DNA from 3 places in the Nocardia coffeae genome. Region 1 is predicted to be linked to each of the others. Evidence: riboswitches for the same ligand, from Rfam matches in the RefSeq annotation. Region 1 holds a riboswitch; each other region holds the start of a gene.
The links. A riboswitch is a leader RNA that binds a small molecule or an ion and turns the genes downstream of it on or off. The one in region 1 is predicted to bind S-adenosylmethionine.
Positions count from the first base shown of each region.

Region 2: linked by a shared signal. The riboswitch ahead of K7711_RS04845 (aminotransferase class V-fold PLP-dependent enzyme) and the one ahead of K7711_RS44680 (rhodanese-like domain-containing protein) in region 1 are both predicted to bind S-adenosylmethionine.
Region 3: linked by a shared signal. The riboswitch ahead of metX (homoserine O-acetyltransferase MetX) and the one ahead of K7711_RS44680 (rhodanese-like domain-containing protein) in region 1 are both predicted to bind S-adenosylmethionine.

Region 1 is NZ_JAINZY010000025.1:7,593-14,309, forward strand. Features, by position in the region: gene K7711_RS44670 (FAD-dependent oxidoreductase) at 1-1,253, opposite strand, end outside; gene K7711_RS44675 (Rv0361 family membrane protein) at 1,525-1,968, shown strand; SAM riboswitch class IV at 2,007-2,121, shown strand; gene K7711_RS44680 (rhodanese-like domain-containing protein) at 2,141-2,563, shown strand; gene K7711_RS44685 (O-succinylhomoserine sulfhydrylase) at 2,560-3,774, shown strand; gene K7711_RS44690 (dihydrofolate reductase family protein) at 3,876-4,457, shown strand; gene K7711_RS44695 (Rpn family recombination-promoting nuclease/putative transposase) at 4,647-5,666, shown strand; partial or broken gene K7711_RS49495 (hypothetical protein) at 5,702-5,749, opposite strand; gene K7711_RS44700 (hypothetical protein) at 5,788-5,985, shown strand; gene K7711_RS44705 (HAD-IIA family hydrolase) at 6,130-6,717, opposite strand, start outside.
Region 2 is NZ_JAINZY010000001.1:1,098,768-1,105,484, reverse strand. Features, by position in the region: gene K7711_RS04855 (DUF2752 domain-containing protein) at 1-141, shown strand, start outside; gene K7711_RS04850 (hypothetical protein) at 192-380, shown strand; gene K7711_RS04845 (aminotransferase class V-fold PLP-dependent enzyme) at 391-1,704, opposite strand; SAM riboswitch class IV at 1,750-1,863, opposite strand; gene K7711_RS04840 (LysE family translocator) at 1,954-2,601, shown strand; gene K7711_RS04835 (flavin reductase family protein) at 2,638-3,192, opposite strand; gene K7711_RS04830 (YbaK/EbsC family protein) at 3,321-3,794, opposite strand; gene K7711_RS04825 (2-oxo-4-hydroxy-4-carboxy-5-ureidoimidazoline decarboxylase) at 3,835-4,167, opposite strand; gene K7711_RS04820 (crotonase/enoyl-CoA hydratase family protein) at 4,344-5,165, shown strand; gene K7711_RS04815 (AfsR/SARP family transcriptional regulator) at 5,196-6,717, shown strand, end outside.
Region 3 is NZ_JAINZY010000003.1:649,429-656,145, forward strand. Features, by position in the region: gene K7711_RS16375 (DUF167 domain-containing protein) at 1-153, shown strand, start outside; gene K7711_RS16380 (tRNA (cytidine(34)-2'-O)-methyltransferase) at 150-614, opposite strand; gene K7711_RS16385 (DUF3017 domain-containing protein) at 788-1,033, shown strand; gene metX (homoserine O-acetyltransferase MetX) at 1,062-2,216, opposite strand; SAM riboswitch class IV at 2,551-2,661, opposite strand; gene K7711_RS16395 (NADP-dependent isocitrate dehydrogenase) at 2,977-4,194, shown strand; gene K7711_RS16400 (MFS transporter) at 4,655-5,791, shown strand; gene K7711_RS16405 (TetR/AcrR family transcriptional regulator) at 5,862-6,509, shown strand.

The DNA.
Region 1 (6,717 bases):
AGTTCGGGTTCGGCGGCGGCGGTGAAAGCGGCGGCGTCGTCGAGCAGGCAGGCGATGGTTTCGTTGGCGTCGCCCTTGGTGTGGCCGATCAGGCCGACGGGGCCGCGCTTGATCCAGCCGGTGACGTAGGTGGCGGGCAGGTAGCGTCCGGCGCCGTCGGCGTTCTCGTCGACCAGGACGCGTCCGGCCTCGTTGGGCACGGTTCCGGCCTGGTCGTCGAACGGCAGCTGCGGGATGTTCTGCGACAGGTAGCCGACGGCGCGGTACACCGCCTGGACGTCCCAGTCGCGGAATTCGCCGGTGCCCTTGACGTTTCCGGTGCCGTCGAGCTGAGTGCGCTCGGTGCGCAGGCCCTTGACCTTGCCGTCCTCGCCGACGAGTTCGGCGGGTGACTCGAAGAAGTGCAGGAACAGTTTGTGCGGGCGCGCGCCGACGTCGCGGATCGCCCACTGCTCGATGGTGTTGCAGACCATGTCGACCTGCTTGGAATGCCGGCGGGCGGCTTCGGAACCCTCGTCGTAGTCGATGTCCTCGGGGTCGACGATGACCTCGATATTCGGCGAGTGGTCGAGTTCGCGCAGTTCGAGCGGAGTGAACTTGGCCTGGGCCGGGCCGCGACGCCCGAAGACGTGCACCTCGACGGCCTTGTTGGCCTTGAGGCCCTCGTACACGTTCGGCGGGATCTCCGTCGGCAGCAGTTCGTCGCCGGTCTTGGCGAGCACTCGCGCGACGTCCAGTGCGACATTTCCCACACCGAGCACGGCGACCTTCTCGGCCTCCAGCGGCCAGGCGCGCGGCACGTCCGGGTGCCCGTCGTACCAGGACACGAAGTCCGCGGCGCCGTAGCTGCCGTCCAGGTCGATGCCCTCGACAGGCAGTGCTCGGTCGGCGTTCGCGCCGGTGGAGAAGATCACCGCATCGTAGAACCGGCGCAGATCGGCCAGGGTGATGTCGGTGCCGTAGTCGATGTTGCCGAGCAGGCGCACCTGCGGCTTGTCCAGGACCTTGTGCAGTGCGGTGATGATGCCCTTGATGCGCGGATGATCGGGCGCGACACCGTAGCGGATCAGGCCGAACGGCGCGGGCATGCGCTCGTACAGGTCGATGCTCACGTCGGCGTCGGATTTCATCAGGGCGTCGGCGGCGTAGATTCCGGCCGGTCCCGCGCCGACGATCGCGATGCGAAGCGGGCGCGCGTCGGACTCGGAGGTGGGGTTCACCTCGCCCTTCGACTCTGCACTGGTTTCGGTCATTCTTCTGCGCACCCTTTGGTCGAAATCTGTGTCGTCATGTTCTCAGCCGTCGTTCTTAGCTTAGGCTAAGTTGACGTGGGTCCGGGTTTCCGGCCGATCCTTCATACCGATCGATGCTGCATCGTTGCCGCTCGGGGATCGGAGTTCGCGCCGACCGTGGCCGGGGCTGGCGGTGATTCTATCGGTGACTGCTATGGCCGCGGTTCCCGGTCCGGGTCGCGGATTCGGGGTGCGCGCGAGAACCTCACTCCCTACCAGGGATGATCGAGATATGAGTGACCCGGAATCCGCCGCCGACGCGACCCCGATCGATCAGAACGAGGCGGTCCGCTCGCCGGTGCCGTTCATTGCTGCCGCGGTGATCGCACTTCTGGTGATCGGCGGTGTCCTGATTGCGGCGGCGCTGCGGCCGGCTGAGAAGAATGTCACAACTTCGGACCGGTTGGCCACCGCGATCCAGAATTTCGCCACTGCCCAGAGCGGCACCGACCCGGCGCGCCGCGCGGCCACCGCATGCAGCGGATTCGACCCCGCGCACTCGCCGTTGGGCCCGGACGCGGCCGGAAAGAAGATCGAAATCGTCCGCATGACCGACCCCACCGCGAACGGCAGACGCGCCAAGGTCACGGTGACCAGCTCGGTCGACGGCCACGAATCGACGTCGACCTGGAACCTCACGCAAACCGGCAACGACTGGTTCGTCTGCAGTGTCTGATTGACAGGCGGGTGTGCGGCCAGGCAATCTCGATCTCAGGTCATGAGCACCAGCGTCAAGCCCCGGCTCGCTGGTCGGCAACCCTCCTCCGCGGTGGGGTGCTCCGGGTGACGACCTGGCCACGCCGCCGAACAGGCGCGGCAAGTGCGGATTCTTCGAGGAGGTTCAGCTAGTGAGTTACGCGGGTGACATCACTGTCCAGCAGGCATGGGATCTGTTGCGCGACAATCCCGATGCCATTTTGGTGGATGTGCGCACCGAGGCCGAGTGGCGGTTCGTCGGGGTGCCCGAGACGAGTGCGATCGACCGGCCGACGGCCCTGATCGAGTGGGTCGACGGCGCCGGTCAGCGCAACGGCGCCTTCGTCGATCAGCTGAAGCAGACGCTCGCCGGCCGGGCGGCCGACAGCGATGCGCCGGTGATCTTCCTGTGCCGCTCCGGCCAGCGATCCATCGGTGCGGCGACGGCCTCGACCACGGCCGGATTCACACCCTCCTACAACGTCCTGGCCGGTTTCGAGGGCCCGCTCGATGCCGACGGCCATCGCGGCGGCGCGGGCTGGCGTGCCGAGGGGCTGCCCTGGAGGCAGTCGTGATCACCGGCGGAGCCTTCGACAAACCGCTGCCCGAGGGCGTCGGCCCGGCCACGCTTGGTGTGCGAGGCGGCCTGCGCCGCTCCGGATTCGAGGAGACCTCCGAGGCGCTGTACCTGTCCTCGGGTTTCGTGTTCCCGAGTGCGGAGGCGGCCGAGGCGTCGTTCACCGGCGACGTCGAGCATTTCGTGTATTCGCGCTACGGGAATCCGACCGTGGCGATGTTCGAGGAGCGGATGCGGCTGATCGAGGGCGCGGAGGCGTGTTTCGCGACCGCGAGCGGGATGTCCGCGGTGTTCACCGCGCTGGCCGCGCTGCTGGGCAACGGTGACCGGCTGGTCGCCGCGCGCAGCCTGTTCGGCTCCTGTTTCGTGGTGTGCAACGAGATCCTGCCGCGCTGGGGTGTGGAGACGGTCTTCGTCGACGGCGAGGACCTGAGCCAGTGGGAGGAGGCGCTGTCGGTGCCGACCGCGGCCGTCTTCTTCGAGACCCCGTCCAACCCGATGCAGACCCTGGTGGACGTGCGCCGGGTGTCCGAGCTGGCCCATGCCGCGGGCGCGAAAGTGGTGCTGGACAACGTCTTCGCCACACCGCTGCTGCAGCAGAGCCTGACGCTGGGCGCGGATGTGGTCGTGTATTCGGGCACCAAGCACATCGACGGCCAGGGCCGGGTGCTGGGCGGCGCGATCCTGGGCGACAGCGAGTTCATCGGCGGCCCGGTGAAGAATCTCATGCGGCACACCGGTCCGGCGTTGAGCCCGTTCAACGCGTGGACGTTGCTCAAGGGGCTCGAGACGATGCCGCTGCGGGTGCGTCATTCGGTGCAGGCGGCACACGAGATTGCCGAATTCCTGGAGCAGCAGCCGTCCGTGTCGTGGGTGAAATACCCCTTCCTGCAGTCACATCCGCAGTACGAATTGGCGCGGCAGCAGATGAGCGGCGGCGGTACGGTCGTCACCTTCGAACTGGCCGCCGACCCGTCCGAGGCGAAGAAGCGCGCGTTCGAGGTGCTGAACCGGCTGCGCATCGTCGACATCTCCAACAACCTGGGCGACGCCAAGACGCTGATCACCCATCCGGCCACCACCACGCACCGCGCGATGGGAGCCGAAGGCCGTGCGGCCGTGGGGATCACCGACGGCGTGCTGCGCATCTCCATCGGCCTCGAGGACGTCGAGGATCTGCTCGGCGACCTGGATCAGGCGCTGGGCTGAGCATCGCGGCCGGGAAGCGTCCGACGTTTCCCGGCCAAGCGATGATTTTCGCGATTCCGCGTCGTCCTACCTGCAATCGACAACGCAGGGAAGGTATTCGCATGCAGATCCTGGCTCGCTTGTGCATGAGCGCCGACGGTTATGTCAGCACGCCCAACGGGTGGCCGCCGCAGGTGCTCGACCCCGCCCACGGACACGGCAGCCACGGCATCGCGGAATTCCTGAAGACCTGCGAGGCCGCGCTGATGGGCCGCACCACCTTCGAACCCGCCTTGACCAACGACTTCTGGCCCTGGCCGGATCTGCGGGTGTTCGTACTGGCGTCCGAGCGTCCGGCCGGGACGCCCGACCACGTGACGGTGGACAGTGATCCGGTCCGGCTGCTGGCGGCGTTGCGGGCGGCCAATCACGGCGGTGATGTTCACCTGATCGGCGGCCCGCGCACGATCGAGACCTTCCGCGAACTCGGTGCGCTGGACAAACTCGAACTGGTCGTGCTGCCGTTCCTGCTGGGCGGCGGCCTGCGCCTGACCGATGCGGTGAGCGTCGAGACCGGGCTCGAATTCGAAAGCTCCCGCACGCTGGACGCCGGCGCGGTGGAGATCGTCTACCGGGTGAAATCGGGCGGTGGCGTGGCCGGGGCGGCCGAGGAGGGCTGGACCCCGGCTTCGCAGCGCCCCTGAACATCTCGGTGCGGTGCGGTGCGAATCATGTCGAAGTCCTTGTCGCATAAATGGATTCATCTATCTCTGGTGAATGACTCGTGCTGTTTCGAACTGTACTTACTTGAAACTGATACGTCTGGAACAGGTTTCGCAATGAAATAGCCAGAGTGGCCGGGTTTTAGGTTGCTGCAGTTTCAGTGAAAGCTGTTGTTACGCAAACATTTTAGTTTTTCCGGATGTCGGGCGGGTGTGGGTAATCTTTCCAACATGACGTCCGGTCCGCCGAACCCACACGACGCGCTGTTCCGCAAAATGCTGGACAACCCGGCCGATGCCGCATCGGAGTTCCGGGTTGCTTTGCCGAAAGAGGTTGTTGATCAACTCGTTTGGACCGACCTCGAGCGAGTGGACGGCAGCATGGTCCCGTTCGATCTGCGCAGCCGCTACATAGATCTGCTGTTCCGCACCCGCACCCGCACGGATCACCGCCCGGCGTTCGTCTACCTGCTGGCAGAGCATCAGAGCGAACCGCACTCGCTGATGGCGTTCCGGATGCTCGAGTACGTCGTCGCAATCATCCGCAAGTATCTGCTCGAGCATGAGAATGCTCGAAAAATTCCTGCGGTCGTTCCGCTGGTCGTGCACGTCGGGCCGCAGGGCCTGATCTGGCGCGCCCCGTTGCAGGTCAGCGAACTGTTCGACCTGGACCCGGATACCCATGCGGCGCTGGCGGACTACCTGCCCCGGATGAGGTACTTCCTCGACGACGTCAACGCGATCGGCATGCCCGCGCTGATGGATCGCGCATTGACTCCGAAGGTGCGGGTGACATTCGTTGCGGAGAGGCTCGCGCCCGGTGACCCGGCTGCACTGCCGGTCCTCCTGCACCTTAGTCCTGACTTCCAGCAGATTCTGGATTCGCCGGAAGGCCGGGAGGTCTTCGATACGTTCGTCAACTACGTCCTGGTCGCCGGTAAACTGTCTCCGGACGCGGTCGATCAATTCGCCGATCCGCTCGGCCCCATCGCCAAGGAGGTCACTGTGACAGCCCTTGAAACCCTTCAAGCACGTGGACGTGCCGAACTGCTTGTCGAACTTTTGGTCGAGAGGTTCGGTCCGTTGGATGCCTCGCTCGAGCGGGTCGTTTGTGATGCCGATGCCGAGCAGTTGAAGCTGTGGAGCAGTCGGATATTGACGGCCGACAGCGTCGATGAGGTGCTGGCCTGAGCGTCGGTGTCCATCCGGTCGCCGATCATCACCGTGGATTGCGAATGCGCGCCGATGCGGCGCAGTGGCGAACGCATCATCATTCGTAGATCCGCTCGGTCCGGTAGCCAAGGAGGTCGCTGTGTCGAACGTTGAAACCCTCGAAGCACGTGGGGAGGCGCGTGGACGTGCCCAGATGCTTCTCGAACAGTTGGCTGACAGGTTCGGTTCTCTGGACTCTTCGGTCGTGCGGGTGGTTCGTGAAGCCGACGTCGCGCAGTTGAAGCTGTGGAGCCGTCGGATATTGACCGCTGGCAGTGTCGACGAGGTGCTGTCCTGAGCTCGGGTGGAACACCGTCCGCTCGGCCTTGTAACCGAACTGCTCAGGAATAGCTCCAGCCGCAGTGGCGGCATGTGGTCCCTCGATCCGAACGTGAGTCGGCCGCAGCGTGATTCGGTCCGAACGAGATTCGCCCCGGCCCGCTCAGGCGTCGAACGGATTCGCCGTTCGCCCAACCAGATCCGCGACCGAATCGACGACAACCGTTGGGCGGTAGGGGTATTGCTCGACCGATTCGCGGGTGGAGATGCCGGAGGTGACCAGGATCGTGCGCATGCCCGCTTCCAGACCGGCGATGACGTCGGTGTCCATCCGGTCGCCGATCATCACCGTCGATTGTGAATGCGCGCCGATGCGGCGCAACGCCGAACGCATCATCAGCGGGTTCGGTTTTCCGACGTAGTACGGGTCGCGGCCGGTGGCGCGGGTGATCAGGGCGGCCACCGAGCCGGTCGCGGGCAGCAGGCCCTCGCGCGACGGGCCGGTGGCGTCCGGGTTGGTGGCGATGAACCGCGCGCCGCGCTCGACCAGCCGGATCGCGGTGGTGATCGCCTCGAACGAATAGGTGCGGGTCTCGCCGAGCACGACGTAGTCCGGGGCGCTGTCGGTCAGCACGTAGCCGATCTCGTGCAGCGCGGTGGTCAGGCCGGATTCGCCGACGACATAGGCGGTGCCGCCGGGACGCTGTTCGCTCAGGAAGGTCGCGGTGGCCAGCGCGGAGGTCCAGATCGA
Region 2 (6,717 bases), on a different contig from region 1:
TGGGTGGTGCGGCGTTGGCGGGGGGTGCCGGGTCGGCGGTGGGCGATGAGCCGCACGACCCTGTGCATAATTCTGGCCTTGCTCGCGGTATTCACCGTCGTGCGTAATACGCCCTGGGGTAGCTGGCTGGCGCCGGTGTAGTCCCGGCATGGTCGTGGTGAGTTTGCTGAGCATTCGGCATGCTGGTGGGCATGGCTGATTCTCTGAAGGCGCGCATCCGGGACAAGCTCGTGCGTCAACTGCACGAGGACAGGGCGCCGGACAGCGAGCACGACGACCCTCGGCAGATCGCGGTCGAGGCGGATCTCGAGGCCCTCGACGCGGTCACCGAGGATGACCCGTTACTGGAGGTGCTCGCCGCCCGCTATCTGGTGCCTTGAGGACAGCGAATCAGAATGTGCAGGGTGCGGTGCCCGCCGTTCCGGACAGGCCGGGACGGGTTTCGGGGGTGGGATTCCACTGGCCGTCGGTGCAGGTGTAATCCCAGTCCGGACCATCGGTGGTAAGGGCGGCCACGGCCTCGATCAGCCGGTCCACATCCGCGGCGCGGGTGCCCAGGCCGACGCTCACGCGGATCGCGCCGTCGACGCCGAGGCGGTCCAGCAGGGGATGGGCGCAGAATCGGCCGTCGCGGACGCCGATGCCGTGTTCGGCGGACAGGTAGGCCGCGACCCGGCCGGGGGCGAATCCGTCGAGGGTGAACGCGAGGATGCCGACGCTGTCGGCGCTGTCCGACCAGATGCGCAGGAAGTTCACTCCCGCAATGGCTTGCAGTCCGTCACGCAGTCGTTCGGTGAGGGCGCGCTCGTGTTCGGCGGCGGCCTGCGCATCGATCGAGCCGAGAGTGTCGCAGGCGGCGGCCACCGCGGCCGCGCCCAGAACGTTCGGGGAACCGGCCTCGTGACGTTGCGGTGCGGGGGCCCACTCGGCATCGGTCGTGCTGACCCGGCGGACCGCGCCGCCACCGGCCAGATACGGTTCGGCCGCGTCCAGCCAGTCCCGGCGGCCGACCAGCACACCCGCGCCGAACGGTGCGTAGAGCTTGTGGCCGGACAGGGCGAGGTAGTCGATTCCGATGTCGCACAGGTCGATTCGACGATGCGGCGCCAATTGCGCGGCATCGACCAGGATTCGCGCACCGCACTGGTGCGCGATCTGCGCCAGCCGACGCAGCGGCAGCACCTCGCCGGTCACATTCGATGCCCCGGTGACCGCAAGCAGCGCAGCGGGTTTGGTGCACAGCTCGGCGACCAGGCGGCGGATGGTCTCGTCGATCGTCGCGGCGGCGGTGACCACCCGGCGGCCGTGCCGGGTCCAGGGCAGGAAGTTGGCGTGATGTTCGATATCGAGTACGACGGTGTCCCCGGGGACGCAGGCGGCCAACAGATTCAGCGAATCGGTGGTGTTGCGGGTGAAGACGACCACCTGATCGTCGGCGCAGTTCAGGAAGCGGGAGACCGACGTGCGCGCGCTCTCGTAGCAGTCGGTGGAGATGCGCGAGGCGTAACCCGCGCCGCGGTGCACGCTGGCGTAGTACGGCAACAACTCGTTCACCCGGTCGCACACCTGCGCCAGAGCGGGGGCGCTGGCCGCGTAGTCGAAATTGGCGTACGTCCGAGTTCCGCCCTGCACCAACGGAACTCGCAGATCGCATCCGGATACGCGAGCGATCGGGGCACAGGTCTGATCGAGTACGGCAGTCATCACACAATCCCTTCGGGACAGGGATCCCGAGGAGAGATGAACGGGAGCCCGCGCTTGCCGCACCCGGTCGGGCTACGGCCCGGTCGTCACCCGGAGCACCCCACCGCGGAGGAGGGTTGCCGACCAGCTAGCCGGGGCTTGACGCTGGCACTCATGACCTGACCCGAGATTGGCAGAGGTCGTCGGGTCTTGTCAACCTCGGCTCGAATTTCGCTTGCGCTGCGCGCCGCACTGCGCTTGCGTGGTCCGGTGACTGTTTCGCTGCTGCTGGGCTTCGTCGGACTGTGCGTTCTGCTGGCTCTCACGCCGGGGCCCGATACGTTCCTGGTGCTGCGCTACGCGATCGCCGGGCGCCGGCCAGCTGTGGCGGCCGCGGTGGGTTCCGCGCTCGGCGGGATCGCGTGGGCGGTGGTGGTCGCGGCCGGTGTCGCCGCGCTGCTGGAGCAGTCGGCGACCGCGTATCGTGTGCTGAAGATCGCGGGCGGAATCTACTTGGTGTACTTGGGAATTCGCACTCTGCGCGATCATCGCCGGGCCCGTGCGAACACGGCCGGGGCGCAGCAGCCGGATCCGGCCCGCGCGACGGTGTCGGGCCGTGCGGCATCGACGCGATCCGCGGCCGTCGCCGGGATACTGTCCTGTCTGTCGAATCCGAAGGTCGGCCTGTTCTACCTCGCGGTGCTCCCGCAATTCCTGACCCATGTCACGTTCGGCGGGACGTTGACCCTCGGTGCGATCGAATCATGTATCGCCGCAACGGAAATGGTGGTACTCGCGGTCGCCGCGGCGGGTGCGGTGCGGCTCCTGAAGCGTCCTCGCGTCCGAGATCGCCTGGAGCAGATCAGCGCCGGGGTGCTCGCCGCGTTGGGGATCGGGACGATCGCCTCCGCCACGTAGGCGTTCTCTGCCGAAGATGCTGTCTCGCAGCAGATCTCACTGCAGTCCGCGCGGGCGGTGATACGAGCCGTTGTAGTACAGCAGCGGTGCGGCGATCGGTTCGTCGTCGGTGGTGTCGTGCACCCGGGTGACCAGCCCGATGACCAGCGTGTGATCGCCGATCGCAATGAGCTGGTGGACCGTGGCGCGCACCCAGATCGGGGTGTCGTGCAATACCGGCTCGCCACTGTCCAGCGACGTCCACAGCGAATCGTCGGCGAACCGTTCCTCGGCCGCGCGGGAGAACCGCTGGGCCAGATGCAGCTGATGATCGCCCAGGAAATGTACGACCACCGATTCGGCCGCCAGCATGGCCTCGATACTCGACGAGGTCTCGGCGATGTTGAACGAGATCAGCGGCGGCTCGGCGGACAGCGAGGCGAACGAGGTCGCGGTGAAGCCCACCGGACGCTCGCCGTTGTTGAGTGTGACAATGGTCACTCCGGCCGGATAGTGCCGCATCGCGCCACGGAACTGCGCCGCGGTGATCCCGCCGGCCTCGTCCGGACGCTGCGTCGACGTGGCCGATTCCGCCTGCTCCACCTCGGACATCTCCGACTGCCGGGAGTTGCTCATCGCGCCACCTCGCCATCGGCACAGGTGATTCTCACTAGCTCGTACACAGATCCAACCTACGTCGGGAAGCACGCCGAGTGGTCCGGTACGTCCCACTCGACGGGTCAGTCCACGTCGATCGCCAGGCCCGCGGTGATGCGCACCAACTCGCTGAACGACGTGCGGAACACCGTATTGGGGTGCCCGCCCGCCGCCCACAATTCGCGATGTCGGGACAGTGCGTTGTCCACATATGTGGACAGATTCGCCGGATGACCGACGGGTGCGACCCCGCCGATCGGCTGGCCTGTGAATTTGCGCACCATCCGCGCGGGCGCCGGGGCGAGCGCACCCTGTAATCGCTCGCCGGTGCGCGTCAGATCGACCTGATGCGCCCCGGAGACCAGCAGCAGCACCGGTTCGTCGTCGAGCAGGAACAGCAGCGATTTGGTGATGGCGCCCACGTCGACGCCGAGCGCCTGCGCGGCCTCGGCGGCGGTGTGGGCGGGTTGGGCCTGGGTGACGATGACGCCGTGATGGCCACGAGCGATGAGCGTGTCCGATACCCGGGAAGCGACGGTGGGCAACGACCTGGACATGGCACCAGAGTAGAACCGAAATCGGCTCGCCGCCGGGCGTTCAGTATTCGGGGAATCCCGCTGCGGGCCCGAGCATGCGGTCGATTCGCTCGCGGGTGATCCGGCACAGCTCCGCCAGGGTCCGCTCGGAGAACGGCTCGGGCGCAAGCGGTTCGAAGGCCCGCTCCAGATCCGCCGCCGAGAGTGCGGACAATCCGACCTCGGCCGCGGCGAACAGTGCCGCGTGGTCGGCGAACGGGCGTAGCTCGACGAGCTTGTCCGCCCAGGTGACATTCGAGCAACATTCGAAGAGCGCGTGCACGGCTCGCGCACGGGAGAGTTCGTTGAATCGGTCCAAACCGATGCCGGTGTGCATCACTGTGCGGGGCCTCACCTGTTCGGTCTACAGGCCCCCGGGGTTCGCCGGAACGAAGCCGGAGGCGGTCGTCGGGTTGTGATCCACCCCATACTTCACCGAGGCGAGTCGGGGGAGACACTGTGCCCCACCATATTTAGCGCAGGTTTCACACACCTCGCCGGGGCCGTCCACAGGGCCGCTACGCTGGGCGGATGACCGATTGGAAGGCTTTCACAGTCGAGCGCGCGGACAACGTCGCCACGGTGACGTTGACCGGCCCCGGCAAGGGCAATGCGATGGGCCCGGACTTCTGGCGCGAGTTGCCGCAGATCTTCGCCGAACTCGACACCGACCCCGATGCGCGCGCTGTGGTGGTGACCGGCGCGGGCAAGCATTTCTCCTATGGCCTGGACCTGCCCGCGATGGCCCCGACCTTCGGTCCGCTGCTGGCCGATCGCGCCCTGGCCGCACCGCGCACCGACTTCCTGAACGAGGTCCGGCGCATGCAGGCCGCGATCACGGCGGTCGCCGATTGCCGCAAGCCCGTCATCGCGGCGGTCAGCGGCTGGTGCATCGGCGGCGGCCTGGATCTGATCGCCGCGGCCGATATCCGGCTGGCCAGCGCCGAGGCGAAATTCAGCCTGCGCGAGGCGAAGGTCGCCATCGTCGCGGACGTCGGCTCGCTGCACCGGCTGCCCGGCATCATCGGCGACGGGCATCTGCGTGAGCTCGCGCTGACCGGCAAGGACATCGACGCCGCCCGCGCGGAGAAGATCGGCCTGCTCAACGACGTCCATCCGGATCAGGAAGCGGTCCTCGAGGCGGCGCACGCGCTGGCGCGGGAGATCGCCGCGAATCCGCCGCTGGTCGTGCAGGGCATCAAGGATGTGCTCGATCAGCCGCGCGCCGGCCGGGTGGCCGACGGGCTGCGGTACGTCTCGGCGTGGAATTCGGCCTTCCTGCCCTCGGAGGATCTGACCGAGGCCATGCAGGCGGTGTTCGAGAAGCGCCCGCCCGAGTTCAAGGGCCGATAGACGGGCGGGCGAGGCCGCCGCGAGGAGAACATGCTCACCTTCGCCGTCCTGGGTGAGGTCCGCGCGTGGCGCGGCGATCATCCACTGGACCTGGGCCCCAAGCAGCGCCGGGCCGTACTGGCCGCGCTGCTGCTGCGGTGCGGGCGCTCGGCGACGGTGCGGGATCTGGTCGCCGACGTCTGGGGTGAGCAGGCCACGGCCAGTGCCGTCGGCGCACTGCGCAACCATGTGCTGCATCTGCGCAAGGTGCTCGAGCCCGAGCGAGCGGCCGGGAGTCCGCCGACGGTGCTGGTCGGTTTCGACGGCGGGTATGCCTTGCGGTTGCCTCCCGGTGCGGTGGACACCGAACTGGCCGACCGATACGCCGCCGAGGCCGAACGCGCCGCCGACGCCGAGCAGGCGCGCGAGCGCCTGCAGGCCGCCCTCGTGCTCTGGGCGGGGCCGCCGCTGGCCGGAATTCCCGGCCCGTTCGCCGAACGGCTGCGCGTGCAGCTGTCCGAACGTCGGCTGAGCCTGCTCGAGCGTCGGCTGGAAACCGATCTGCGGCTGGGCCGCTTCGCCGCGGCGATCGGCGAGCTACACCCGCTGTCGTCGGAACATCCACTGCGAGAGAAGATTCGGGAACTGCTGATGACCGCGCTGTATCACGCGGGAAGGCAGGCCGAGGCGCTCGAGGTGTACGCCGACACCCGCCGCACCCTGATCGATTCGCTGGGCATCGAACCCGGTCCGCTGCTGACCGATCTGCACGAGCGGATCCTGCGCGCGGATCTCGCGCCGGTTCGCTCACCCGTCGCGGTGGCCGAACCGGTGTCGCGGGTTGCGCAGTTACCGGCCGATATCGCCGATTTCACCGGTCGCGAGGAACAGGTGCGACGGCTGACCGAACGGCTCACCGATGCGACGGGTGCGGTGGCCGTCTGCGCGATCGCGGGGATGGGCGGGGTCGGCAAGAGCACCCTCGCGGTGCATGTCGCGCATCGGGTGCGCGAGCACTTCCGGGACGGTCAACTGCACACCGATCTGCACGGCGCGGCGCAGCCCGGGGACATCCTGGGCGATTTCCTGCGCGCACTGGGCGTGCCCGAGGGCAAGATCGCCGCGACGCCGGACCAGCGCGCCGCGCAGTTCCGCAGTCTGCTGGACGGGCGGCGAGTGCTGGTGCTGCTGGACAACGCCCGCGACGCCGATCAGGTGATTCCGCTGATTCCGGGTACCGCGGGGTCGGCGGTGCTGATCACCAGCCGCGCGGCGATGCCGGAACTGGCCGGTGCGTCCAGCGTGCGCTTGGACGAGATGAGCGAGGCCGAGGCGCTGGCTCTGCTCGGCGGCGTCGTCGGGGCCGAACGTGTTGCCGCGGAACCGGATTCCGCCGAGGCGGTGGTGCGCTCATGCGGGCGGCTGCCGCTGGCGGTGCGGATCATCGGCGCGCGGCTGGCCACCCGGCCGCGCTGGAGTATCGCCTCGATCGCCGAGCGGCTCGCGGACGAACAGCAACGGCTGGCGGTGCTGCGAACCGGCGATCTGGCCGTCGGCGCGGTGTTCCGGGTCG
Region 3 (6,717 bases), on a different contig from region 1:
CCGGCGGTCGAGGGGAAGGCGAACGAGGCGACGATCGAACTGCTCGCCGCGCATCTGGGTGTGTCGAAGAGTTCGGTTCGTCTCACCGGTGGCGCCACCTCCCGCTTCAAGCGTTTCGAGATCGCCGACCGGTACCCGCCCGGCCGGGCTTAGACCGCCCCCGGAAAGCCCAGCTGCCGCCACGCCTCGTACACCGCGACCGCGGCGGCGTTGGACAGATTCATCGACCGCCGGCCGGGCAGCATCGGAATCCGCACCCGCTCGGTGATGTGCGGATCGGACAGCACCTGCTCGGGCAACCCGGTCGGCTCCGGCCCGAACAACAGCACATCGTTCTCGCGATAGGCGATATCGGTGTAATGGGTGTCCGCCGCCGCGGTGAAGGCGAACGTCCGCTCGGGGTTCAGGGATTTCCATGCGGCGGAAAGGTTTTCGTGCACGGTGACCGAGGCGAGGTCGTGATAGTCCAGCCCGGCCCGGCGCAGCTTGGGCTCGGACAGATCGAAGCCCAGCGGCTCGATCAGGTGCAGCGAGAACCCGGTCCCCGCGGCCAGCCGAATGGCGTTGCCGGTATTCGGCGGAATCCGTGGTTCGAAGAACATCAGCCTCAGCACAGCAGAACGCAGCCTTTCCTCACGTCCGGACGGGATGAACCCTACGTCCCCTCCCGTCCCCACCCGGGCGCCGGGAGGTTCCGGCGAACGAATGCGAGAATCGGGGGGTGACCGATGCTTCCGCGACCGCTCAGTCCGAACGTCCGCTCGGATTCCTGCGCAACCAGCTGCCGATGGTCCTGGTGGCGGTTGTGCTGGTGGTGGCTGTGGTGTTCCTGGTGCAGGATCGGTGGCGACGTGGGGCGTTCGTCATCGGCGGCGCACCGCTGCTGGCCTCGGCATTGCGGCTGGTACTGCCGGAGGTGCGGGTCGGCCTGCTGGCCGTGCGCAGCAAACCCTTCGACGTCGTCACCTACGCGGTGCTGGGCGGCACGATCATCGCGCTGGCGGCGACGATCAGCAGCCTGGGCGTGGGCTGAACCGAACCCCGCACCGCATCGCCCGCGGTCACGGGCGTGTGGTGCGTGCCAGATCCATCGTCTGGGCGAGCAGTTTGCCGACCGCCTCGGTCTCGGTCAGGAAGCCGTCGTGGCCGTCCCGGGAGTGCACGACCTCGAGCCGCGCGCAGCCGGGCAGCAGATCGGCCAGTTCCTGTTGGGTCCGCAGCGGATACAGCCGATCCGAATCGACACCCCCGACCACGCAGGGCACCGATGTCGCGGCGAGTGCCGCTGCCACCCCGCCGCGCCCGCGGCCGATGTCGTGCCGGTTCATGGCCTCGGTCAGCAGCACATAGCTGGCCGCGTCGAAGCGGTTCGCGAGTTTGCGGGCCTGGTGGTCCAGATAGCTCTGCACCGCGTAGCGGCCACCGCGCCGGGGGTCCTCATCGCCCTGGGCGTGATTCTCGAAACGGTGATCCAGTTCGAAATCGGTGCGGTAGGTCAGATGCGCGATGCGCCGGGCGATGCCCAGACCACTGGTCGGGGCACGGCCGGTGCCGTGATAGTTCCCGCCCTGCCAGTCCGGGTCGGCGGTGATGGCGGCGATCTGCGTGGTCTGGGTGCCGATCTGGTCGGCGGTCGCACGCGGCCCGACGGCCAGCACCAGCGCCGCGCCCACCCGCTCCGGATGTCCGACGATCCACTCCAGCACTCGCATGCCGCCCATCGAGCCACCGGCCACCGCGGCGATCCGCTCGATGCCCAGCAGGTCGAACAGCGCGACCTCGGCGGTCACCTGGTCGCGAATGGAGATTCCGGGAAACCTTGCTCCCCAAGGCTTTCCGTCCGGCCCCGGAGTTGCCGGACCGGTGCTGCCCTTACATCCGCCCAGCACGTTGGTGGCGATCACACACCACTCGTCGGTGTCCAGCGGCGCGCCCGGTCCGACGATGCCGTCCCACCAGCCGGGCAGTGGATGCAGGTCGTCGGGTGCGCCGGTGACGTGCGAGTCGCCGGTCAGCGCGTGCTCGATGAGCACGACGTTGTCCGCGGTGGGCGACAGCTCGCCCCAGCGCTGGACGGCCAGTTCGACGCCGGGAACCACGTCCCCGCTCTCGAGCCGGATCTCGCCGACGGCGATCGTGCCCAGACTTCCGTCCGGCGGCGGCAGCAAGGTTGCTGCGTGATTACTGAATGCGCTCCGGTCGATGCTCACGGTCACCGCGCCACCGCCGCCTCGGGAGGCGAGATCCGCTCATCCCTGGGACCGGCGATCATCGCGCGGACTGTCCGCGCACGGGTGCCCGAAACCGGGTCGACGACGGGGGAACACACGTCCTCGATGGTAGCCACAGCGTTCCGGGGCCTCGGCGTCGCGCGGGCATACCCGGGGCGATCAGCGAATATCGATGTGTGTTGTGGGCTGCGCGGCACGGAGTCCGGATCGGACGCGGGCGCGGTGGAGTTACTCATGTCATGCTCCGAGAGGTCTGCCGGCGGGCGTCAGCGGGGTCCGGATAATGGACGGCTACAACACATTTCGGAATTCCTCCTGATGATCGCGCTTGCTCCCGACCCTCGGGAGCCCGGTCATCACCCGGAGCACCCCACCGCAACAGGAGGGTTGCCGACCAGCGAGCCGGGGCTTGGCGCTGGTGCTCATGACCTTCCGGACATCGTAGCCGGAGCCCGCGGGAGTTCGAAACCCGTGGTGGATTTCACCAGGTCCGGCCGGAATTTGCCGCCTACCGCAGGGGTTGTACGCAGTAAAGTCGACATGCGTAAATGTGACAGATGTATCAATCGAGGTAGGTCCGATGCCGATGAGATCCACCGCACCAGTACGCTTGTTCTGTTTGGCACCTCGAGTCTCGTGGACAACACGGGGCGTATACGTTGTCTGTTGAACAGCTGGGTCCGCTCACAAGCGTGTTCACCTGGCGGAACAATGGGAGCACCATCCTAGGAGGACACGAAGATCCATGTCCAAGATCAAGGTTGAGGGAACCGTCGTCGAACTCGACGGCGACGAGATGACCCGAATCATCTGGCAGTTCATCAAAGACAAGCTGATTCACCCGTACCTCGATGTGAATCTCGAGTATTACGACCTCGGTATCGAGTACCGGGACAAGACCGACGACCAGGTGACCATCGACGCCGCCAACGCCATCAAGGAGCACGGCGTCGGCGTGAAGTGTGCCACCATCACCCCCGACGAGGCGCGCGTCGAGGAATTCGGCCTCAAGAAGATGTACCGGTCGCCCAACGGCACCATCCGCAACATCCTCGGCGGAACCATCTTCCGCGCACCGATCATCATCTCGAACGTTCCGCGTCTGGTCCCGGGTTGGACGAAGCCGATCATCATCGGCCGCCACGCCTTCGGCGACCAGTACCGCGCCACCGACTTCAAGGTGCACCAGGCCGGTACCGTCACGCTCACCTTCACCCCGGAGGACGGCAGCGAGCCGATCGTCCACGAGGTCGTCAAGATGCCCGAGGACGGCGGCGTCGTGATGGGTATGTACAACTTCAAGAAGTCGATCGAGGACTTCGCGCGGGCCTCGCTGAACTACGGTCTGCAGCAGAACTATCCGGTGTATCTGTCGACGAAGAACACCATCATGAAGGCCTACGACGGCATGTTCAAGGACACCTTCCAGGAGGTGTTCGAGACCGAGTTCAAGCCGCAGTTCGACGCGGCCGGTCTGACCTACGAGCACCGCCTGATCGACGACATGGTCGCCTCCTCACTGAAGTGGGAGGGCGGTTACGTCTGGGCGTGCAAGAACTACGACGGCGACGTCCAGTCCGACACCGTCGCGCAGGGCTTCGGCTCGCTGGGCCTGATGACCTCGGTGCTGATGACCCCGGACGGCAAGACCTGCGAGGCCGAGGCCGCACACGGCACCGTCACCCGGCACTACCGGATGCACCAGCAGGGCAAGCCCACCTCCACCAACCCGATCGCGTCGATCTTCGCGTGGACCCGTGGCCTGGCTCATCGCGGCAAGCTGGACAACACCCCCGAGGTGATCGGCTTCTCGCAGACCCTCGAGGACGTCGTCATCAAGACCGTCGAGGACGGCCAGATGACCAAGGACCTCGCGCTGCTGGTCGGCGGCGATCAGGGCTACCTGACCACCGAGGAGTTCCTCGGCGTTCTCGATGCCAACCTGGCGCGCCAGCTGAGCTGAGCTGGTTGCTCGTCCGGCGCGAACGCCGCCGCGACGAGCTGAAACACCGGGCACCCGCCCCCACCGCATGCGGTGGCCGCGGGTGCCCGAACTGTTTCCGGTGACCGGTGTGCTTCGCCGGAAGCGGCGCGAACCCCGGCTCGCCACCGGCGGCCGATCGGGCGCGCGGTGCGGTGATTCCGGTTACAGCGCGGTGTATCCCGGTCGGGTCCATAGCGGAAACCGTTGCCGCCGAGCCGATTCGGAATCCGCTCGGAATCGACGTCGCGGACGGTGAGGGAGATCACCGACGACCCGGGTATCGGGCCCGGTCGTCGTCGCGTTGCCGGTGACCGTGCCCGAATCCCTCTCCGCGTCCGAAGTGTCCGCGCAGCCCTCGCCCGCCCGTCGTGACAGTGATCCGGCCGTCCAGTCGCCGCAGGATGTGCCGTCGCCGCGCACGAGCTGGCACATTCCCGCGATGCTGGCGCTGGCGCTGGGCGGATTCGGCATCGGCACGACCGAATTCGTCACGATGGGCCTGCTGCCGGATATCGCGCAGGCCATGCACGTGTCCGAGCCGTCGGCCGGGTACAGCGTGTCGGCGTATGCGCTGGGTGTGGTGGTCGGCGCGCCGGTGATCGCCGCGCTGTGCGCGCGGGTACCGCGCAAGCGGCTGCTGATCGTGCTCATGGTCGCGTTCACGGTGGGCAATCTCGCGACCGTGCTCGCACCGACGTTCGGCACGCTGGTGCTGGCCCGGTTCGTCTCCGGACTGCCGCACGGCGCGTACTTCGGCGTCGCCTCGTTGGCCGCGGCGACGTTGGCTCCGGCGGGACAGCGCGCGAAGGCGATTGCCGCGGTTATGCTGGGGTTGAGCGCCGCCAACGTTGTCGGCGTTCCCGCTGCTACCTGGCTCGGCCAGAATCTGGGCTGGCGGGACGCTTATCTCGTGGTCGCCGCGATCGGATTGGCGACGGTTTTCACCATCGTCCGATTCGTGCCCGAACTCTCCGGAATCCGGGTCACCGACCCGCGCACCGAACTCGGTGCGCTGCGCCGCAAGCAGGTGTTGTTGACCCTGCTGGTCGGCGCGGTCGGCTTCGGTGGCATGTTCGCGGTCTACACCTACATCACCACGACGCTCACCGATGTGGCCGGATTATCGCTGAATCTGGTTCCGCTGGTGCTGGCGCTGTTCGGGATCGGCATGATCGTCGGAAGCATCCTGGGCGGCGTGCTGGCCGATCGTGGCGTGGACTCCTCGGTGTTCGCCGCGTTGATCGCGATGGTGATCATCCTCGGGGGATTCGTTGCCGCAGCACATAATCCGATCTCCGCGGCGGTGGGCGCATTCCTGGTCGGCGCGGCGGGCGCGGCATTGTCACCCGGCTTGCAGACCCGGTTGATGGATGTCGCCCACGACGCCCAGACCCTCGCGGCCGCACTGAACCACGCCGCACTGAACATCGCCAACGCGGCGGGTGCGTGGCTGGGCGGACGCGTGATCGCGGCGGGACTCGGCTACACCGCACCCGCGGTGGTCGGAGCCGGGCTCGCCGTGGCCGGCGTGCTGCTGTTCACCATTACCGTCCGCCTCGCCCGGCGTACTGCCTGACCCGCGTCCGGCGAGACGACAGCGAACGACATTTCCATTCACGCCTGAACGTAAGTGTAGAATTCCCGGAATGACCAGGCCCGCACCGTCCAAGCCGCTGCGCCGGACGCAGGAGCAGCGCAGCAGTGAGATGCGGGTGCGGCTGCTCGATGCGACCATCGACTGCCTGGTCGAGTACGGCTATGCCGGGACCACGACCCCGCGGGTGGCCGAGCGGGCGGGCGTCACCCGTGGTGCGCAGGTGCATCATTTCGGCTCCAAGACCGATCTGGTGGTGGCCGCGATCAGCCATCTGGCGCAGCGCCGCACCGAGGCGGCCATGCGCGAACTCGGCCGGGTGCAGGTCGGGGGCGATCCGATCGGCGCGATGCTCGATTCGCTCTGGACGCTGCATCAGGGCCCGCTGTTCATCGCCGCGATGGAGCTGTGGGTGGCCGGCCGCACCGATGCGGTGCTGGCCACCGAGCTGGAGAAGGTCGAACCCTTCGTCAACAACGCGGTGCTGATGTCGGTCGCGCAGTTCGTCCCGGACGAGTTGCGGCGCAAAGAGGTTCGCGATTTCGTCTACACCGCCATGGACGCTCTGCGCGGAATCCTGGTGTCCAACTTCATCTCTCCCGATCCTGAACGCGCCCAACGCCGTTGGCGTCGCGCCTCGGCACATCTGCGTGCGGCCGCCGAATCCTTGCTCGCGGGTCTGGACCTCACCGTCGACTGATCCCGCTCGGCTTCGCTCCCGTCGAAGCCTCGGTTGGCGGCGAAGCATTCCGAGGGCGGGAGTGCGTCGCGGGGTGTATGTCATCGGCATCGCCTGAACTCGACATCTTCTCAGGGAACATCTCTTGCGGTGTTACATACAGGTTTGTATGTTTGTTTTATTCGGTCCTGCGGGAGTCGTGGCCGCCGTCGCCCTCGTGCGGTCGGCG